2 linked regions of the Lentilactobacillus curieae genome follow. The protein of the gene in region 1 interacts with the protein of each later gene in a pairwise test. Links are inferred from orthologs where the notes say so. Each region holds a gene or a part of one and is shown on either strand. Other genes may lie near its edges.

Region 1 (12,827 bases):
GACCCAGGGAATTATGGATGAAAAGAACCAATATCCACACAAATTTCAAATCTTTGTTAGAAACAATTAAGTCGTCAGAATGCCGTGTTAAAACGGTGTATCTTTGTTATAATAATTGGTGACTTATTATTTACATTTAAAAAAGGAAACGAGTGGCAAATATGGCAAACGTTAAAATTGTTACAGATTCATCTGCACAATTGAGCGAAGAAGAAATCAATAATTTGGGGATTACTGTGGTGCCTTTGTCAGTTATGATTGACGAAACAGTCTATGTTGATGGGGAAACCATTACTAGAGAAGATTTTGTCAAAAAAATGTTAACTGCGGATAACTTGCCCAAGACAAGCCAACCGCCAGTTGGTAAATTTGTCGATGCTTTCAATCGACTTGGTGAAGATGGCAGTCCAGTTCTCTGTATTTGTATGATGGAAGGGCTTAGCGGTACTGTCAACGCAGCTAAACAAGCTGGTACACTTTCAAGTTCAAATGTAACCGTAATTGATAGTGGCAACATTGACCGTGGCCTTGCTTTCCAAGTTATTAAGGCTGGACAGATGGCTTTAGAAGGAAACTCCATTGACGAAATTCTGTCAGAGCTCGAAAAGGTTAAGGTTCATACAAAGATGTTCATGGGGGTAATGACCCTAGACAATATCGTTAAAGGTGGCCGGTTACATCCATTTGTTGGTGCGGTTACAAACCTATTAAATATTAAGATTATTCTTTCTGTATATAATGGCGATTTAAAAATCAAATCAAAATTACGCGGAATGAAATCAATGAAGAAGTACTGCTTTAATGCACTTGATAAATTGAAGCAAGATGAGAGTCTCAGTTCTGTAGCTATTTCATACGTTAACTCGACTGATTTCATCTCTGAACTTGCTGATCAGGTTAAGCAGTCATTTTCAGATATTCCGTTCTTATATCGCGTAACCTCACCAGTAGTTTCTACCCACGCTGGCGAAGGGGCATTTGCGCTTTATTACTTAGAGAATTACTAAATTGGCTTAGAGACTGATGCAAAACGAGTGTTTTGTACCAGTCTTTGTTTGTTTATGATAAATATTAAAAAAACGATAAAATTTTAAGGACAGTTTATGAAAAAAAGCGTTAAATTAGTAATATCACTCGGCTTATTAGTGTTAATTTGTCTGGGCGGTTGGGTTGGCTTTCGGTGGTGGTCACAATCAAATCGGACCGAAAACATCGATATAACCGCTGTCGGGGATTCGCTGACACAGGGAGTTGGTGATCCCAATAATCGTGGTGGTTATGTGTATATGATTACCAAGAAACTTCAAGATCAGCTGCCCACCTCTAAGGTAACTGCAAGTAATTTTGGGATAGCTGGGGAGACCTCGGTTCAAATTGACTATCGGGTTGATCATAGCCACAAATTGCAGAAAAACATTCAACGTTCGAACGTTATTGTAATGACCTTTGGTGGCAACGACTTAATTCATTTTATTAAACGAAATTTGATGATGGAACAGAAAAGTACACTTGATTTACAGTTAGCCACATTTGAACGGGATTATGCAAAGAATGCGAATAAGTTACTCGCCGACGTTCGAAAGCAGAATCCTGATGCACAGGTATATGTGTTTGGAATTTATAATCCAGTTTACGTTTATTTGCCACAAGTGAAATTTATCAGCCAAGCAATCAACCAGACTAATAAATTAACCAAGTCGACAGTAAAAAATCATAAAAATATGTACTTTGTTCCCATCAGCAACGAATTGTCTGATGGAAAGTATCAAACTCAAGAACAACACAAGAAACTAATACGTGATGCTCAAAAACAGCCTAGTCTTCAGCATGGTCTTTCAGCAAACTCGATTATTGAATTATTTGGTTCAAACAACGATGACAAAAATAATTTAATTTCTAACGATGACCATTTTCATCCAAACAAAAAGGATATCAAGTGATGACACAACAGCTGTACAAAAGCATGAAAACACATTTACCGGTACTAAGGAGTAGCGATGAGAAAAAATAATCAACAAAAACAGCCATATAAAATTGCCTTTTTCAGCTTGCTTGGTGTCATAATTGCCGGTTTTGTAATTATGATAGGATTGATGTTTGCTGGGTCAAGGACTCCAGTATCTTCAACAACTGATAACTCTAGTCGCCAAGCGGTAGATATAACTTTAAACAAAAGTCAGGTAAATGACTTAGCCGACTTTTATTTAGATAAAATCCAAAAGGAGCAGTCAGGCTCAATTAAGTATCGATTCCAGGTTAAAGACGATGGAATTGTGTATGGAAAATTAAAATTACTGGGTGCTGATGTCCCTTATGCATTGTCGTTTACGCCTAAAGTCACAAAGAGCGGAAATGTTGAGTTAGATGCTAATAAATTGTCGATTGGTAGACAACGGTTGCCTTTGCGGTTAGTGTTATTATACGTAAAGAGCAGTTACCACTTACCTCAGTGGGTCTCAATAGATCCTGCTGCCAAAAAAATCAATTTAAATATTACTAGTCTCAATGGCGCCGAAGGAATTAACTTCAAAGCAACAAAGATAGATATGGCTGGTAATGGAAAGTTCAAACTAAAAATTTTGTTACCAAAAGAGTAATTAAGTGAAGGTGTATCTAATATGAGAAGGACGTTTTATCAATTTTTGATGACAAAGCGTAATCCGGGAAGCATTGACCCGGAGGCAGAATTTGCAAACAACGCATTTTACGACCAATCTTTCCCCAAGCAATCAACTGATTTTGAGGAAATTTCAAAGTACCTTGAAGAAAACGCTGGTTACTTACCCAGCATGGATATCTTTGATAAAGTATTTAATGAATACAGAGAATCTTAATGGAGGAACAACATGGGAGTTAATATTCAATGGTTTCCAGGCCATATGGCCAAGGCGATTCGCCAATTCGAAGAAAATGTTTCGTTAGTCGACATCGTTTTTGAAATTCTTGATGCCAGGATTCCACTATCATCAATGAACCCTGAAGTTAAAAGAATTAGTGGTGATAAACCACACCTTTACATCATGACTAAGCGCGATTTAGCTGATGAAAAGCAAACTAGAGAGTGGTTGGAGTACTTTGATTCAATTGGACAACCAGCAATGGCAGTTGACGCAAAGACAAAGTTTGGGACTAACTCAGTTCTTAGTAAAATTAATCCAATCTTGAAGGATAAGCTTGCTCGAGAAGAAGCAAAGGGCATGAAGAGTAGACCAATTAGAGCCGTGAGTGTTGGGGTGCCAAACGTTGGTAAATCAACAGTTCTTAACCGATTAGTAAATCGTCGTGCCGCACAAGTTGGAAATCGTCCTGGAGTTACCAAGGGACAACAATGGTTGAAATCTAGTGAAAAATTAGAGTTATTAGATACTCCAGGAATTTTATGGCCAAAATTTCAAAGCCAAGAGATTGCCAATAAATTGGCTTTGACTGGGGCGATTAAAGAGAGTGTTTATTCATCTGATGACATCGCTCTTTATGCATTGAGCCAGTTTAGAACTTCCCTTCACCAAGGCCTAGCAGAACGTTATCGTTTGAGTGAATCTGACTTTGAGCTTTCGGATGTAGACCTGCTTCTTAAAATAACCAAACAAGTGGGTATGCAAGATGATTACATGCGAGCAAGTGACCGCTTAATTCAGGATGCAAGATCTGGAAAATTAGGTGGATTTACTCTAGATTCTGTTGCGGATTTAGAGGAGTCAGATAATGCAGACTATTAGTGTAATAAAAAGCCTGTTGGCTGATGTTACTGAGCTCGATGATCCACTATTAGAAAGCTTAAGTGGCGATCCTAGAAAAGGTGTTATCCAGGCGTTAACTTCATGTAAGCGCCGCATTAAAAAGGATAATCAGCGAAAAGTAGCCTTTCAGGCACGGTTTAAGTTCGAGCAGAGCCTGTGGCACAAAGGTATCAATTACGTTGCCGGAGTTGATGAAGTTGGCCGAGGTCCATTAGCTGGCCCAGTGGTTGCTGCCGCCGTAACTTTACCGTCTGACTTTGATCTGATTGAAGTGAATGATTCAAAACAATTGAGTGACAAGAAACGCCAGCTTTTAGCTCCACAAATCAAACAAGAGGCGCTCGCATATGGCTTTGGGGTAATCAATAATCAAATTATCGACTCCGTAAATATTTACGAAGCTGCTAGACTTGCGATGAAAGACGCGGTATTATCTTTATCGCCACGCCCAGAGCAGTTAATCGTTGACGCAATGAACGTTCCGGTATCAATTCCCCAGTTGGATATGGTCAAGGCAGATTCCCAGAGCATCAGTGTTTCAGCCGCAAGTATCATTGCAAAAGTTTACCGAGATGAAGTAATGGCAGATTACGCAAAGATATACCCAGAATATGATTTTGATACTAATGCTGGGTATGGAACCAAAAAGCATCTTGAAGCTCTTAAATCGGTTGGGCCTTGTCCAATTCATCGACGGAGTTTTTCACCTGTCGCAGATAATCTATGACCCAAATCCGTATCTATTACTTAAAAGGGTGATTAGATGCGTTTATCTGAGTTCTTATTAATAGTAAAGAAAAGTTCTGGATTGGGGTTAAAGTCTGAATATTTGTTGTATCAGGCGCTGAAAAGTTTTTCTGATTCGGAGATTGAGTGTCTTGATGCAACAGCAATTATCGAAATTTTAAAGATTCCCAAAAGTAGGCAAGCGAGATTTACTTCCAGTTTTAACGAGCAGCGTAGTCTTGAAAAACAGGGTAAGTTAAATTATGATAATTGGTTGTCAATCACTGACGATAGATACCCAAATCAACTAAGGGAAAGTTATTTACCACCAATTGGTTTTTTCTATCAAGGTAACTTAGATTTATTAAAGACGCCAATGCTTGGAGTAGTTGGCAGTCGGACAGCAACTGATTATTCAAGGAACGTTTTAAGCCAAATCGTTCCTGATTTATTGCTACATAATCTGACTATCGTGTCAGGTTTAGCCCGGGGGGTGGATTCTTTAGCTCATCGAATATCACTTGCTAATGGAGGTAAGACGATTGCAGTTATTGGAACTGGAATTGGTCGATATTATCCAAGTGAAAATCGTAAGCTCCAAGAACACATAGGTGAGCACCAATTATTGATCAGTGAGTATCCAGAAAGTATGGGACCAATGCAACATCACTTCCCCGAAAGGAATCGGATTATTGCCGGCTTGTGCCAGGGAGTGTTGGTTACTGAAGCTAAATCTCATTCTGGAAGTTTGATTACAGCTAACCTGGCCCTGCAAAATAACAGAGAAGTATTCGCGATTCCCGGGCCAATTAATGCTCAAATGTCTGTTGGCACCAACGAGTTGATTTTGGCAGGCGCCAAACCAATTTTAGCTGCAGAACACGTTATTGAAGAGTTATTGTGTTGACACTCAGAAATTTGTGCAATATGATATGAAAGATTTGTGATTCCATTTTATGTAAATAACAAATATTCGAAGGGAGAACACATGGCAACAACAACAAAGACAAAAACAAAGTCCAAAGCCAAACGTAAAGCACCTAAAAAGAACTTAGTGATTGTTGAGTCGCCTGCTAAGGCAAAGACAATCGAAAAGTATTTAGGTCGCTCATACAAAGTTGTGGCCAGCAAGGGACACGTTCGTGATTTGCCTAAGAGTAAGATGGGGGTCGATATTGATAATGATTATGATCCTCATTACATCTCGATTCGGGGAAAAGGCGACACTATTAAAGAACTTAAATCTGCTGCCAAAAAGGCAAAGAAAGTTTACCTTGCAGCCGATCCGGATCGTGAAGGAGAGTCAATCGCATGGCACCTTTCCCATGTACTTGATTTAGACCCTGATGATAAGAACCGGGTCGTATTTAACGAAATTACAAAGGACGCCGTTAAGGAGTCATTTAAACATCCACGTGGAATTGATATGAACTTGGTTGATGCACAACAAGCTCGTCGTATTCTTGATCGACTTGTTGGTTACTCAATTTCACCATTATTATGGCAAAAAGTTAAGAAGGGATTGAGTGCTGGTCGAGTACAGTCAATTGCACTATGGCTGATTATTCAACGAGAACACGAAATTCAAGAATTCAAGCCACAAGAATACTGGACAATTGATTCTAAATTTAAAAAAGGAAGATCACAGTTTGCCGCAAACTTTTACGGAGTTAACGGTAAGAAGAAAGAACTGCCAAACAATGAGGCGGTCGAAAAGATTCTTCAACAAATTGATAAAGACCAACCTTTCGACATCATAAAAGTTACTAAGAAAGAAAGAAAACGTCAGCCTCAAGCTCCATTTACAACAAGTACTTTGCAACAAGAGGCCAACCGTAAGCTGAACTTTAGAACTAGAAGAACCATGATGGCAGCTCAGCAATTATATGAAGGAATTAATATTGGTAAGGAAGGCAGCCAGGGTTTAATCACGTACATGCGTACTGACTCAACCAGAATTTCCGCGATTGCTAAACATGAAGCTTCAACCTTTATTCACGAAGAATACGGTGAAGAATATGCTGCCACCAAGCCAATTAAAGGTAAGATGCCTGAAGGAGCACAGGATGCCCATGAAGCTATCAGACCGACCTCAGTATTCAGAACTCCAAAGAGTTTGAAAGAATATTTGAATAACGATCAATTCAAACTATACCAATTAATTTGGTCACGTTTTATGGCTAGTCAAATGACTCCTGCAGTAATGGATACCATGGCAGTAACCATTGAACAAAATAACGTTACCTTTAAAGCCAATGGTTCAAAGATGAAATTTGATGGTTTCTTGAAAGTTTACGGGGACGGCAAGGAAAAGGATAATATTTTACCTGACCTTAGTGAAGGTGACACCGTTAAGCTAGCTAATACCAACCCAGATCAACACTTTACTCAGCCACCTGCTCGTTATAGCGAAGCAACGTTGATTAAGACGTTGGAAGAAAAGGGAGTTGGTAGACCGTCAACATATTCACCAACTTTAGAAACGATTCAAAAACGATACTATGTCAAGCTAGTTGGTCGGCGTTTCGAACCAACTGAGTTGGGAGAAATAGTTAATGATATTATCGTTAAATATTTCCCCGATGTGGTAAACGTTGATTTTACAGCCAACTTAGAGGGCGATTTGGATAAAGTCGAAGATGGAATTGAAGACTGGGTCAAGGTCGTCGATTCATTTTACAAACCATTCTCTGAGGAAGTTGATTCAGCTACCGAAAAAATGGAAAAAATCCAAATTAAGGATGAACCAGCTGGATTTAATTGTGATATTTGTGGTGCCCCAATGGTTATTAAAATGGGACGTTACGGGAAGTTTTATGCTTGTTCACGTTTCCCAGATTGTCGTAATACTAAGCCAATCGTTAAGGAAATCGGTGTGATTTGTCCTAAGTGCCACAAGGGACAAGTTATTGAAAGAAAATCCAAAAAGAATAGAATCTTTTACGGTTGTTCTAGATTCCCTGATTGCGATTTTGTTTCTTGGGATAAGCCAATTGGTCGCGACTGTCCGAAGGATGGCCACTTCTTAGTAGAAAAGAAGGTTAAGGGTGGAGTTCAAGTTGTGTGTCCTAATGGCGACTATGAAGAACCCGCTCAAAAATAGGGAGTGCTACAGAAATCTTTGATTTCGTCTTAGCACCCCCACAAGGATGGGAGCACTACATGAATCTTTGATTCAGTCGTAGTGCCCCGACAAAAGCAACAGATAGTGAATTTCGCGAACAGCGGGATTCACTCCTGATGCTTACTGTCACGCATGCGCTTATTTATGATAGTGGCAGTGTGAATTTATAATAAATGAGTATAGTAACAAAAAGGAGCTACGATGCATTTCATCGTAGCTCCTTTTTATTGCGAAAATTTTGTTACTCAAAAATTACAAATTAACGTCTTGTTTATAATTGATTGGAGAAAAGTCAGTCGACTTTGTAATCAATTTACTAATCAATGAGTTATATCCATCCAAGCCGGCTTTCGCATTTTTAAAGTTGACCTTTGTGACATAGGCTTGTAATTCTTTACCAGACATTTCTTTAATTGCCTTGTCGGCAGTCATTAGGTTCTGGTTAAATTCAATCCGTAGGTTTTGCTGGGTTTCACTTAGGAAACCGCCCAGCTCGAGGTAGTGAGAATCAACTAATACACCAGCTTGTTTGTATACCCAATAAGCTTTGCCGGGTTCATACTCGCCCTTAGTGTCTTGATAGTAGTCGGGTGTATCAGTAGCTCCCGCATAAAATGGAACAAAGACACTCTGAGCTCCGACCCCCATTGATAACCACTGCAAATTGGCTTCAATTGGCATGTCCGGGCGAATTTGCAAGATGTGAGCCTCTTGTGTCTTAGCAACACTAACGGGCCTAAAACGTCTCTTATCTTTGTCTGAGCCTTCGCCAATTGGATCATACTCTGTCCCTTGGTAGTGAGAACTGAGATAATCTTGGACATCGAAGGCACTTAACTTTCGATTAGCACGGTGAAGAAATGGAATGTCAAAATCAGTTGGCAGGTGCTCTTCATTTGGTGAAAACATCTTTACCCCGTACCAAACACGTGGGGTATTGTAATAAGTATCTGATAAATCAGAAGTACCAAAAATTTCTCGAAAGTTAAAGCTAGTTTCCAATGGATCAGGGTTTAAATGATTCTCATTTACAAACTCACGAATCCCGGTTGACCACATGAAGTTATCTGAATCTGAGAAGTCAATATTCTGAATAGCCATCTGATTGGCAATCACTGCGTAGGCGTCATCGGGAATTCTAATCGCAACCCAATTATGGCCACCACCAGTTTCCATATACCAAGCATCATTGCTATCAGCAAACAAAATTCCGTTAGACTCATCCGTACCGTAATGTTCAATGATTTGTCCGAGTCTAGCAACTCCTTCTCTTGCTGTTTTTACGTAAGGTAAGACAACGGTGATCATAGCTTCTTCACCGATCCCGTCTTTAACCAGTGGATCCACGGCCAAGACTCGGTCATTAGTGTAGGTGCTTTCAGTCGCACTCATTGCCACACCGAATTCGTTAAACCCATTTTCTTCGAATAAGCCAAATTTATTAGTCCATTCAGGAGTTGCTGAATATTGTGCTTGGTGAGATTCCAACTGCATGGTAAACCCGTTATCAGTGGACTTAAATGTTTGTTTCTCGTTAAAGTCCTTAGCAGGATGAACAACGTAGTTTTTTGGCCATGATGCTTTACTATCTTCGTTTCTAGCAATCATTATTGAGCCATCAATACTAGCTTTTTTCCCAACAATCATACTGGTACATGCTGAATAGTTTCTAATTGGTTTCATGGTAGCCTCCAATTTTTTAATAATGATATTGTAACATCATTCAATGCTTTACGATGGAAATTTACCATACCTGTTGTTTACCAGAGCTGATTAAAGTATAATTTTTGTAAACTAATTTATTGGAGGACTATCTGATGCCAATCGTAAACATTAACTTAATCGCTGGTAGAAGCCAAGATCAGCTTAAAGGACTTATTGAGGACGTAACTAGTGCAGTTGTAAAAAATACTGGTGCTCCGGCAGAACACGTTCACGTAATCCTCAACGAAATGCAACCCAACCGTTACAGTGTTGGTGGCGTTCTAAAGAGTGACGAAAAGTAAAGGAGATCCGGAAACGGGTCTTTTTTATTTGGTGAGCTAATGGTGTAACCGCTTCAGGTATTGTATAATAAACTAGATGTAATTCGAGTAAATAAATGATTGAAACGGAGAAAAAGTATGAGTGACGAACAATACATAATGGCTGTGGACGAGGGGACCACTAGCACTCGGGCGATTATTTTCAATAATGCTGGTGAAATTGTGGCTAAGTCTCAAAGAGAGTTTCACCAATACTTTCCAAAATCTGGTTGGGTTGAACACGACGCCAACGAAATTTGGAATGCTGTTCAATCAGTGATTTCGGAATCTTTGATTGGTGGGGACATTCCACCTTACAAAGTTCGGGGGATTGGGGTCACAAATCAACGTGAAACCACAATTATCTGGGACAAGAATACAGGCGAGCCCGTGTATCACGCGATTGTTTGGCAATCTAAACAAACTGCGGGGATTGCGGATAAGCTTAAATCCGATGGGCTTAGTGATATGATTCATGAAAAAACCGGATTGGTGATAGATTCTTATTTTTCTGCAACTAAGATCATGTGGATTTTGGACAATGTTCCAGGAGTTCGGGAACGAGCAGAAAGGGGCGACTTGCTCTTTGGAACCATCGATACTTGGATTCTCTGGAAACTAACTGGCGGCAAAGTTCACGCAACGGATTACACCAATGCTAGCCGGACGATGCTATTTAATATCCATGATTTGACCTGGGATCAAGATATTCTGAAAGATTTAAATATTCCTGAATCATTGCTTCCTGAAGTAAGGCAATCATCAGAAGTCTATGGCTATACTGCAGGTTATACTTTTTCTGGCGTTCAGGTTCCAGTTGCTGGAATTGCCGGCGATCAACAGGCTGCTTTGTTTGGTCAAATGGCTCTCGAAAGAGGAATGGTTAAGAATACGTACGGAACTGGTGCATTTATCGTGATGAACACCGGCGAAGAACCAACTCTTTCTAACAATGGCCTGTTGACCACGATTGCTTATGGAATTAATGGTAAGGTGAATTACGCCCTTGAAGGAAGTATCTTTGTTGCGGGCTCTGCTATTCAGTGGTTACGTGATGGAATGCAAATGGTTAAGGAATCTCCAGAATCCGAGCAATTGGCACTTGAAGCTGAGTCCTCAGAAGGCGTCTACGTTGTTCCAGCCTTTACAGGGTTAGGAGCACCTTTCTGGGATCAAGACGCCAGAGGAGCTGTTTTAGGACTAACTAGAGGGACAAATAAAGCTCAGTTTGTAAGGGCTACCTTAGATTCATTAGCATACCAAACTCGTGACGTTGTTGACACAATGTCAAAAGAAACTGGAATTGACATTAAGGCACTCGCAGTTGATGGTGGTGCTGCTAACAATAATTATCTGATGCAATTTCAGGCTGACATTTTAAATACTCCAATTAAGCGGGCATCAATTTCTGAAACTACCGCTTTAGGAGCTGCCTACCTTGCGGGATTGGCGGTTGGTTTTTGGAATAACGTTGAAGAAATCAAGCAAACGGTCAAAACTGGTGATGAATTTGAACCGAAGATGGCTGAGGATGAGAAGGAAAGACTTTATTCTGGTTGGAGAAAAGCTGTTGAAGCAACCAGATTGTTTCACCCAGAATCAGAATAAAAAATAACAAAAAAAGGCTGGCTAAGGATAAATATCCTTTAGCCAGTCCTTTATTTTATAATTAAATTCTACAAGCCAACCGCAATGTCCATATGATCTTTAAGGTACCTTGCAACTCCGTCTTCGTCATTAGTGAAGTCCGTTACGTCAGTTGCGATCTGTTTAATGCTTGGAATTGCATTCTTCATGGCAATTCCATGACCAGCATAACTAATCATGGATTGGTCATTAGCTTCATCACCGAAAGCATAAATATCATCTTGACGAATTCCGTAGTAATCAGATAATACCTTCAGCCCAGTAGCTTTCTGAATTCCTTTTGTTGTCACTTCAACAACTGCGTGCGGGCCTCCCCACGGTGCAACGTCAACCACATCACCAAAATTAGCTCTAGTGTATGCCATAAAACTTTCCTTGGCTTCCGGTTGAAGTTCAACCGTGATGCTAATTGGATTATCCTTTAAGCTCTGTTGATTAAGAACTTCATTTGATTTGATTACCGTTGGGAAGAAGCCAAAACTATTTCTTGCACCATGGTTGGCCAAAAACATGTTTCTACCTTCAACCGCTAACAAGTTAATTCCAAGCTGCTTGCTTTTTTCTAGTAAATCCATTACGATATCTTTTTCAATTGTGTACTGGTATTCAAGTTCCCAGTGGTTATGTGGTAAAATACCTAGGTTACCATTGAAGTTGATCATTGGCGTATTTAGTCCAAGATCATCATAAAAGTTTTCAGAAATTCGGTTAGGGCGGCCAGTTACAATACTGACAACATAACCTTGTTGTTGAGCAGCCGCGATTGCCTGCTTAGTTTTAAAAGAAATTGCTGGCTTGTCGTTTAAAGTCGTCCCGTCTAAGTCAAGGGCGATTAATTTTTTTGCGATAAGTATCACTCCTTAGTCCATATGGCGTTTATAGTAACGTAAATATCGATTGGGGTCAATTAGACTGAACAATATATAATTTGCTTGAAGGAGCATCATAACGTGGAACTACCAACGGATTTTAAACAAAAATACACAGATTTATTAGGCGAAACGGAAGCAAAAGAATTTTTTGCTGGTTTCGAAAAAGAACCTAACCATGGTTATCGAGTCAACCCCTTAAAAAGGGGGTATACTGCAAAGTTACCAATTGGCACAAAAGCGGACCATTGTGAATTTGGCTATTTCGGTAAAGTAGACGGCAAATCATTAACCCACCAAAGTGGCTTAGTCTATAGCCAAGAACCAAGTGCAATGTATGTTGGTGAAGTTGCGCATCCGAAGCCAGGGGAACGAGTTTTGGACCTTTGTGCGGCTCCTGGTGGTAAAACTACTCATCTAGGCAGTTTTATGGAGAATCAGGGCCTTCTGGTTGCCAACGAAATTGATAGTAAACGAGCTGGAGTATTGGCTGAAAACATCGAGCGTTTTTCCATCCGAAATGCGGTGATCACGAATACCAATCCAGAAAAAATTGCCAGTGCCTTCCCAGAATATTTTGATAAAGTTCTAGTGGATGCCCCTTGCTCTGGTGAAGGAATGTTTAGAAAAGACCCAGCAGCTATGGATTACTGGAGTCTTGATTATCCAGGCCAGTGTGCGACCCGCCAACGCGAAA
Region 2 (3,081 bases), 270 kb from region 1 along the record:
GCACTTCTACCGACTCGACCAGCAATCTGAACGAGGGCTGGCGTTCCAAAGATATCATTGTCCGCATTCAAAACGATTACGCTTAAATTTCTAAAGGTAACTCCCCGCTCTAAAATCGTCGTTGTAATCAAAAAATCTAGTTTTCCATCCCTCATCGCCTGCACCTTTTCAATTCTTTGGGGATCGGCTGAGTGGACGGTTTCATATCGCCAATCTTTAGAGAACAACGCTAACGCCCTCCCAACTAAACTGAGATCACTAATTTTCGGTACAAATATGAGCAAAAGCTGACGACCGACAATTTGTTTTATTATTTTGATGATTGCAGTTGGGAGTTTGCCTTGGTCAATCATTTGTCGCAAGTGAGTAGTCTTCTTCACAGTGATTTCTGGTAATGGATATCCGTGATAACGACGGGGCAGATAGCTGGTGGTGATTTTCTTCTTTTTTATTAATTTCAACAAGTAATCATCAGGTGTTGCGGTTAGATACAACCGACTAGCACGTGTCTTGGCCGCTTGGCCTGCCGCAAAATGAAGTTGCGGATTACCCGCATATGGAAAAACATCAACTTCATCAATTATAAGCAAATCAAATGCCCGTCTAAACCTCAACAATTGGTGAGTAGTACAAACCGTTAACTGGGAGTATTGATACCTAGTATCTGTCCGCCCATGAAGCAAACATATTTTTGTATTCGGAAAGGCAGCTTTCAGTCTTGGGTAAAGTTCGTTAATAACATCTATTCTTGGTGAAGCAATTGCCACCCGCTTCCGATCAAGAAGAGCCTTCTCAATTCCTGCAAAGATCATTTCGGTTTTTCCCGCCCCAGTCACCGCCCACAACAAATGAGTTTGTAAATTATCGACTACATTAACTATCGCCTTTGAGCATTCACTCTGAGAAGAAGTCAAGTTACCACTCCAAGCTAGCGGTTTAACGGGCACAGAAAACGCATTGGGTTCAGCAACAGTTATCAATTGTGATAACGAATCAACTCGCCCCATATGGATACACGCATAACAATAGTAGTTATCATTGGGGAGCTGGGCTAACTTTCGATTCAACTTAGCGCCACAGCGTTGGCAAACAGGAATGCCGTGTACTAATTTCAAAGAATTTATTCGCACAATCCTAGAATCAGTGAGTATATTTTCAGACACAAGTTGCGAATTTATTTGGCGTCCATATAATTCTGCTATATCATGAATAATGAAAATCACCTCAATAATTAAGTACGTAAAAATGGAGACTTTAATTTGGCAGATAAAACATTACTCACAATCAAACAAAATGGAATCCACGAACTTGATATAAAAAAATCTAATTTCATCTGTAATCTGCGGAGAATTAAAGATGAAGATGATGCTAAACGACAATTAGCAGAAATCACAAAGGAGCACGCAAAAGCAACCCACAACTGTTACGCTTACGTTCTTGGTGAAAACAACGAAATTCAACGAGAAAGTGACAACGGTGAACCATCAGGAACTGCAGGTGTTCCAATTTTGGAAGTTTTAAAGAAAACTGAGGTTAAAAACGTCTTGGCGGTGGTGACTAGATATTTTGGTGGGATCAAGCTGGGGGCCGGAGGATTAATCCGGGCATATAGTAATTCTGCTTCAACCGCAATTGAAAGCGTTGGAATTGTTCAACTGCTTGATAAGAAGGTAATATCACTGACGGTGGAATACCCACTGTTTGATAAATTAAATTATTACCTTGAAGAAAATGATTACCCACTCGAAGGCACTGAGTACACTGATAAGGTTACCGTCAAAGTAGCCGTTGATGATGATAAAGTAGATAGTTTTCTCACCACCATCACTAATCTTTTGGCCGATAAATTTTCCAGTTCGATTGGTGAAACAAAAATCTTCGAAGTTGATTACCACAGAGAATAAAAAAGCCAGTTACTATCCTGTTCAATTAACGAACAGTAGGTAACTGGTTTTTTAATGGTTGCTTTTACTAGTGGTATTTTTAACGATCTTCTTGATTCCATTCAACAGCGGTTGTCTAGATTCACCAACCAGTCCAATTGTTTCCACAAACAACTCAAGCCCAACCAGTGAGGCCACCGTCAGTAAGACTGAACCCCATAGAGTTGAGATTGGGTATAACAATGAAATAAATGAGAAAATCAACGCAATACCGTAAATTACTAATACAGTTTGGCGGTGTGTTAGTCCAATTTGCATCAATCTATGATGCAAATGACGCTTATCAGCATGTGAAATCGGCTCGCGATTCAGCATTCTTCTAAAGATTGCAAATACTGTATCTGTGATTGGAACACCAAGAATCATAACTGGAATCAGCACAGTGATAAATGTCGCATTTTTCAATCCAAAGAGTGAAAACACCGAGATCATGAACCCGATAAACAGTGCCCCAGTATCGCCAAGATAGATTCTGGCAGGGAAAAAGTTGTAGGGTAAGAACCCTAAACAAGCCGCTACCAAAGTGAAAATCATGATGGATACAAATATGTTCCCGATATTTAAAAAGAACATTCCCGTAATCCCCATCGTGGTAAGACCGATGATTCCAACCCCCGTGGCTAGACCATCCAAGCCATCAATCAAATTAACGGCGTTCGTAATTGCCAAAATCCACAACCAAGTAATTGGAAGTGATAACCACCCTAAATGAATTGTGAAGAATGGTAGTGTGATGGTCGTCATTCTGATTCCCGCAAAGAAGTAAACCCACAATGCAGCAATAGATATCCCCAAAACCTTTTGCCTTGGCTTTAACTCGAAGATATCATCAATGATTCCGGTCAAAATAATGATTACCTCACCGCCAAATATTCCCCAAAGATACTTGGTGGGCATCTGGTTTCTCAACAAAACCATCGTGGAAAAGGTATAGGCTAAAAAGATTGCAAAGCCACCAATGGTAGGCATCGGAATTTTATTCACTCGCCTAGCATTAGGTTTATCGACTGCCCCAACCTTAAATGCAAGTTGCCTTATAAACGGGGTGAGAACAGCTGATATTATCATGGTCCCCAGTAAGGAGACAATTATTTCAAGTCTCAAAGTTTGAAACCTCTCAATTCTGTATTAAATAAAT

Evidence for each region.
Region 2: the proteins of topA (region 1) and PL11_RS07855 interact in binary tests that used the Escherichia coli proteins (3 or more experiments, as listed by UniProt). The link is inferred for Lentilactobacillus curieae from one-to-one orthologs.

Annotation. Positions count from the first base shown.
Region 1 is NZ_CP018906.1:1,889,782-1,902,608, reverse strand. The notes cover bases 5,082-8,011. They hold topA (type I DNA topoisomerase), read left to right. Parts: upstream 5,082-5,454; coding sequence 5,455-7,569; downstream 7,570-8,011. Other genes in these bases: PL11_RS09200 (C69 family dipeptidase), read right to left, coding at 7,843-8,011; dprA (DNA-processing protein DprA), read left to right, coding at 5,082-5,373. Outside these bases: PL11_RS09245 (dihydrofolate reductase), read left to right, coding at 1-70; PL11_RS09240 (DegV family protein), read left to right, coding at 162-1,007; PL11_RS09235 (DUF459 domain-containing protein), read left to right, coding at 1,104-1,940; PL11_RS09230 (YpmS family protein), read left to right, coding at 1,998-2,597; PL11_RS09225 (YozE family protein), read left to right, coding at 2,619-2,834; ribosome biogenesis GTPase YlqF, read left to right, coding at 2,847-3,719; PL11_RS09215 (ribonuclease HII), read left to right, coding at 3,706-4,467; more of dprA, read left to right, coding at 4,504-5,081; more of PL11_RS09200, read right to left, coding at 8,012-9,273; PL11_RS09195 (2-hydroxymuconate tautomerase), read left to right, coding at 9,408-9,596; glycerol kinase GlpK, read left to right, coding at 9,714-11,222; PL11_RS09185 (Cof-type HAD-IIB family hydrolase), read right to left, coding at 11,291-12,118; PL11_RS09180 (RsmF rRNA methyltransferase first C-terminal domain-containing protein), read left to right, coding at 12,212-12,827. UniProt on the Escherichia coli protein: Releases the supercoiling and torsional tension of DNA, which is introduced during the DNA replication and transcription, by transiently cleaving and rejoining one strand of the DNA duplex.
Region 2 is NZ_CP018906.1:1,621,400-1,624,480, reverse strand. The notes cover bases 193-3,081. They hold PL11_RS07855 (YigZ family protein), read left to right. Parts: upstream 193-1,259; coding sequence 1,260-1,904; downstream 1,905-3,081. Other genes in these bases: PL11_RS07850 (glycosyltransferase family 4 protein), read right to left, coding at 1,956-3,047; PL11_RS07860 (helicase-related protein), read right to left, coding at 193-1,007. In the rest of the region: more of PL11_RS07860, read right to left, coding at 1-192.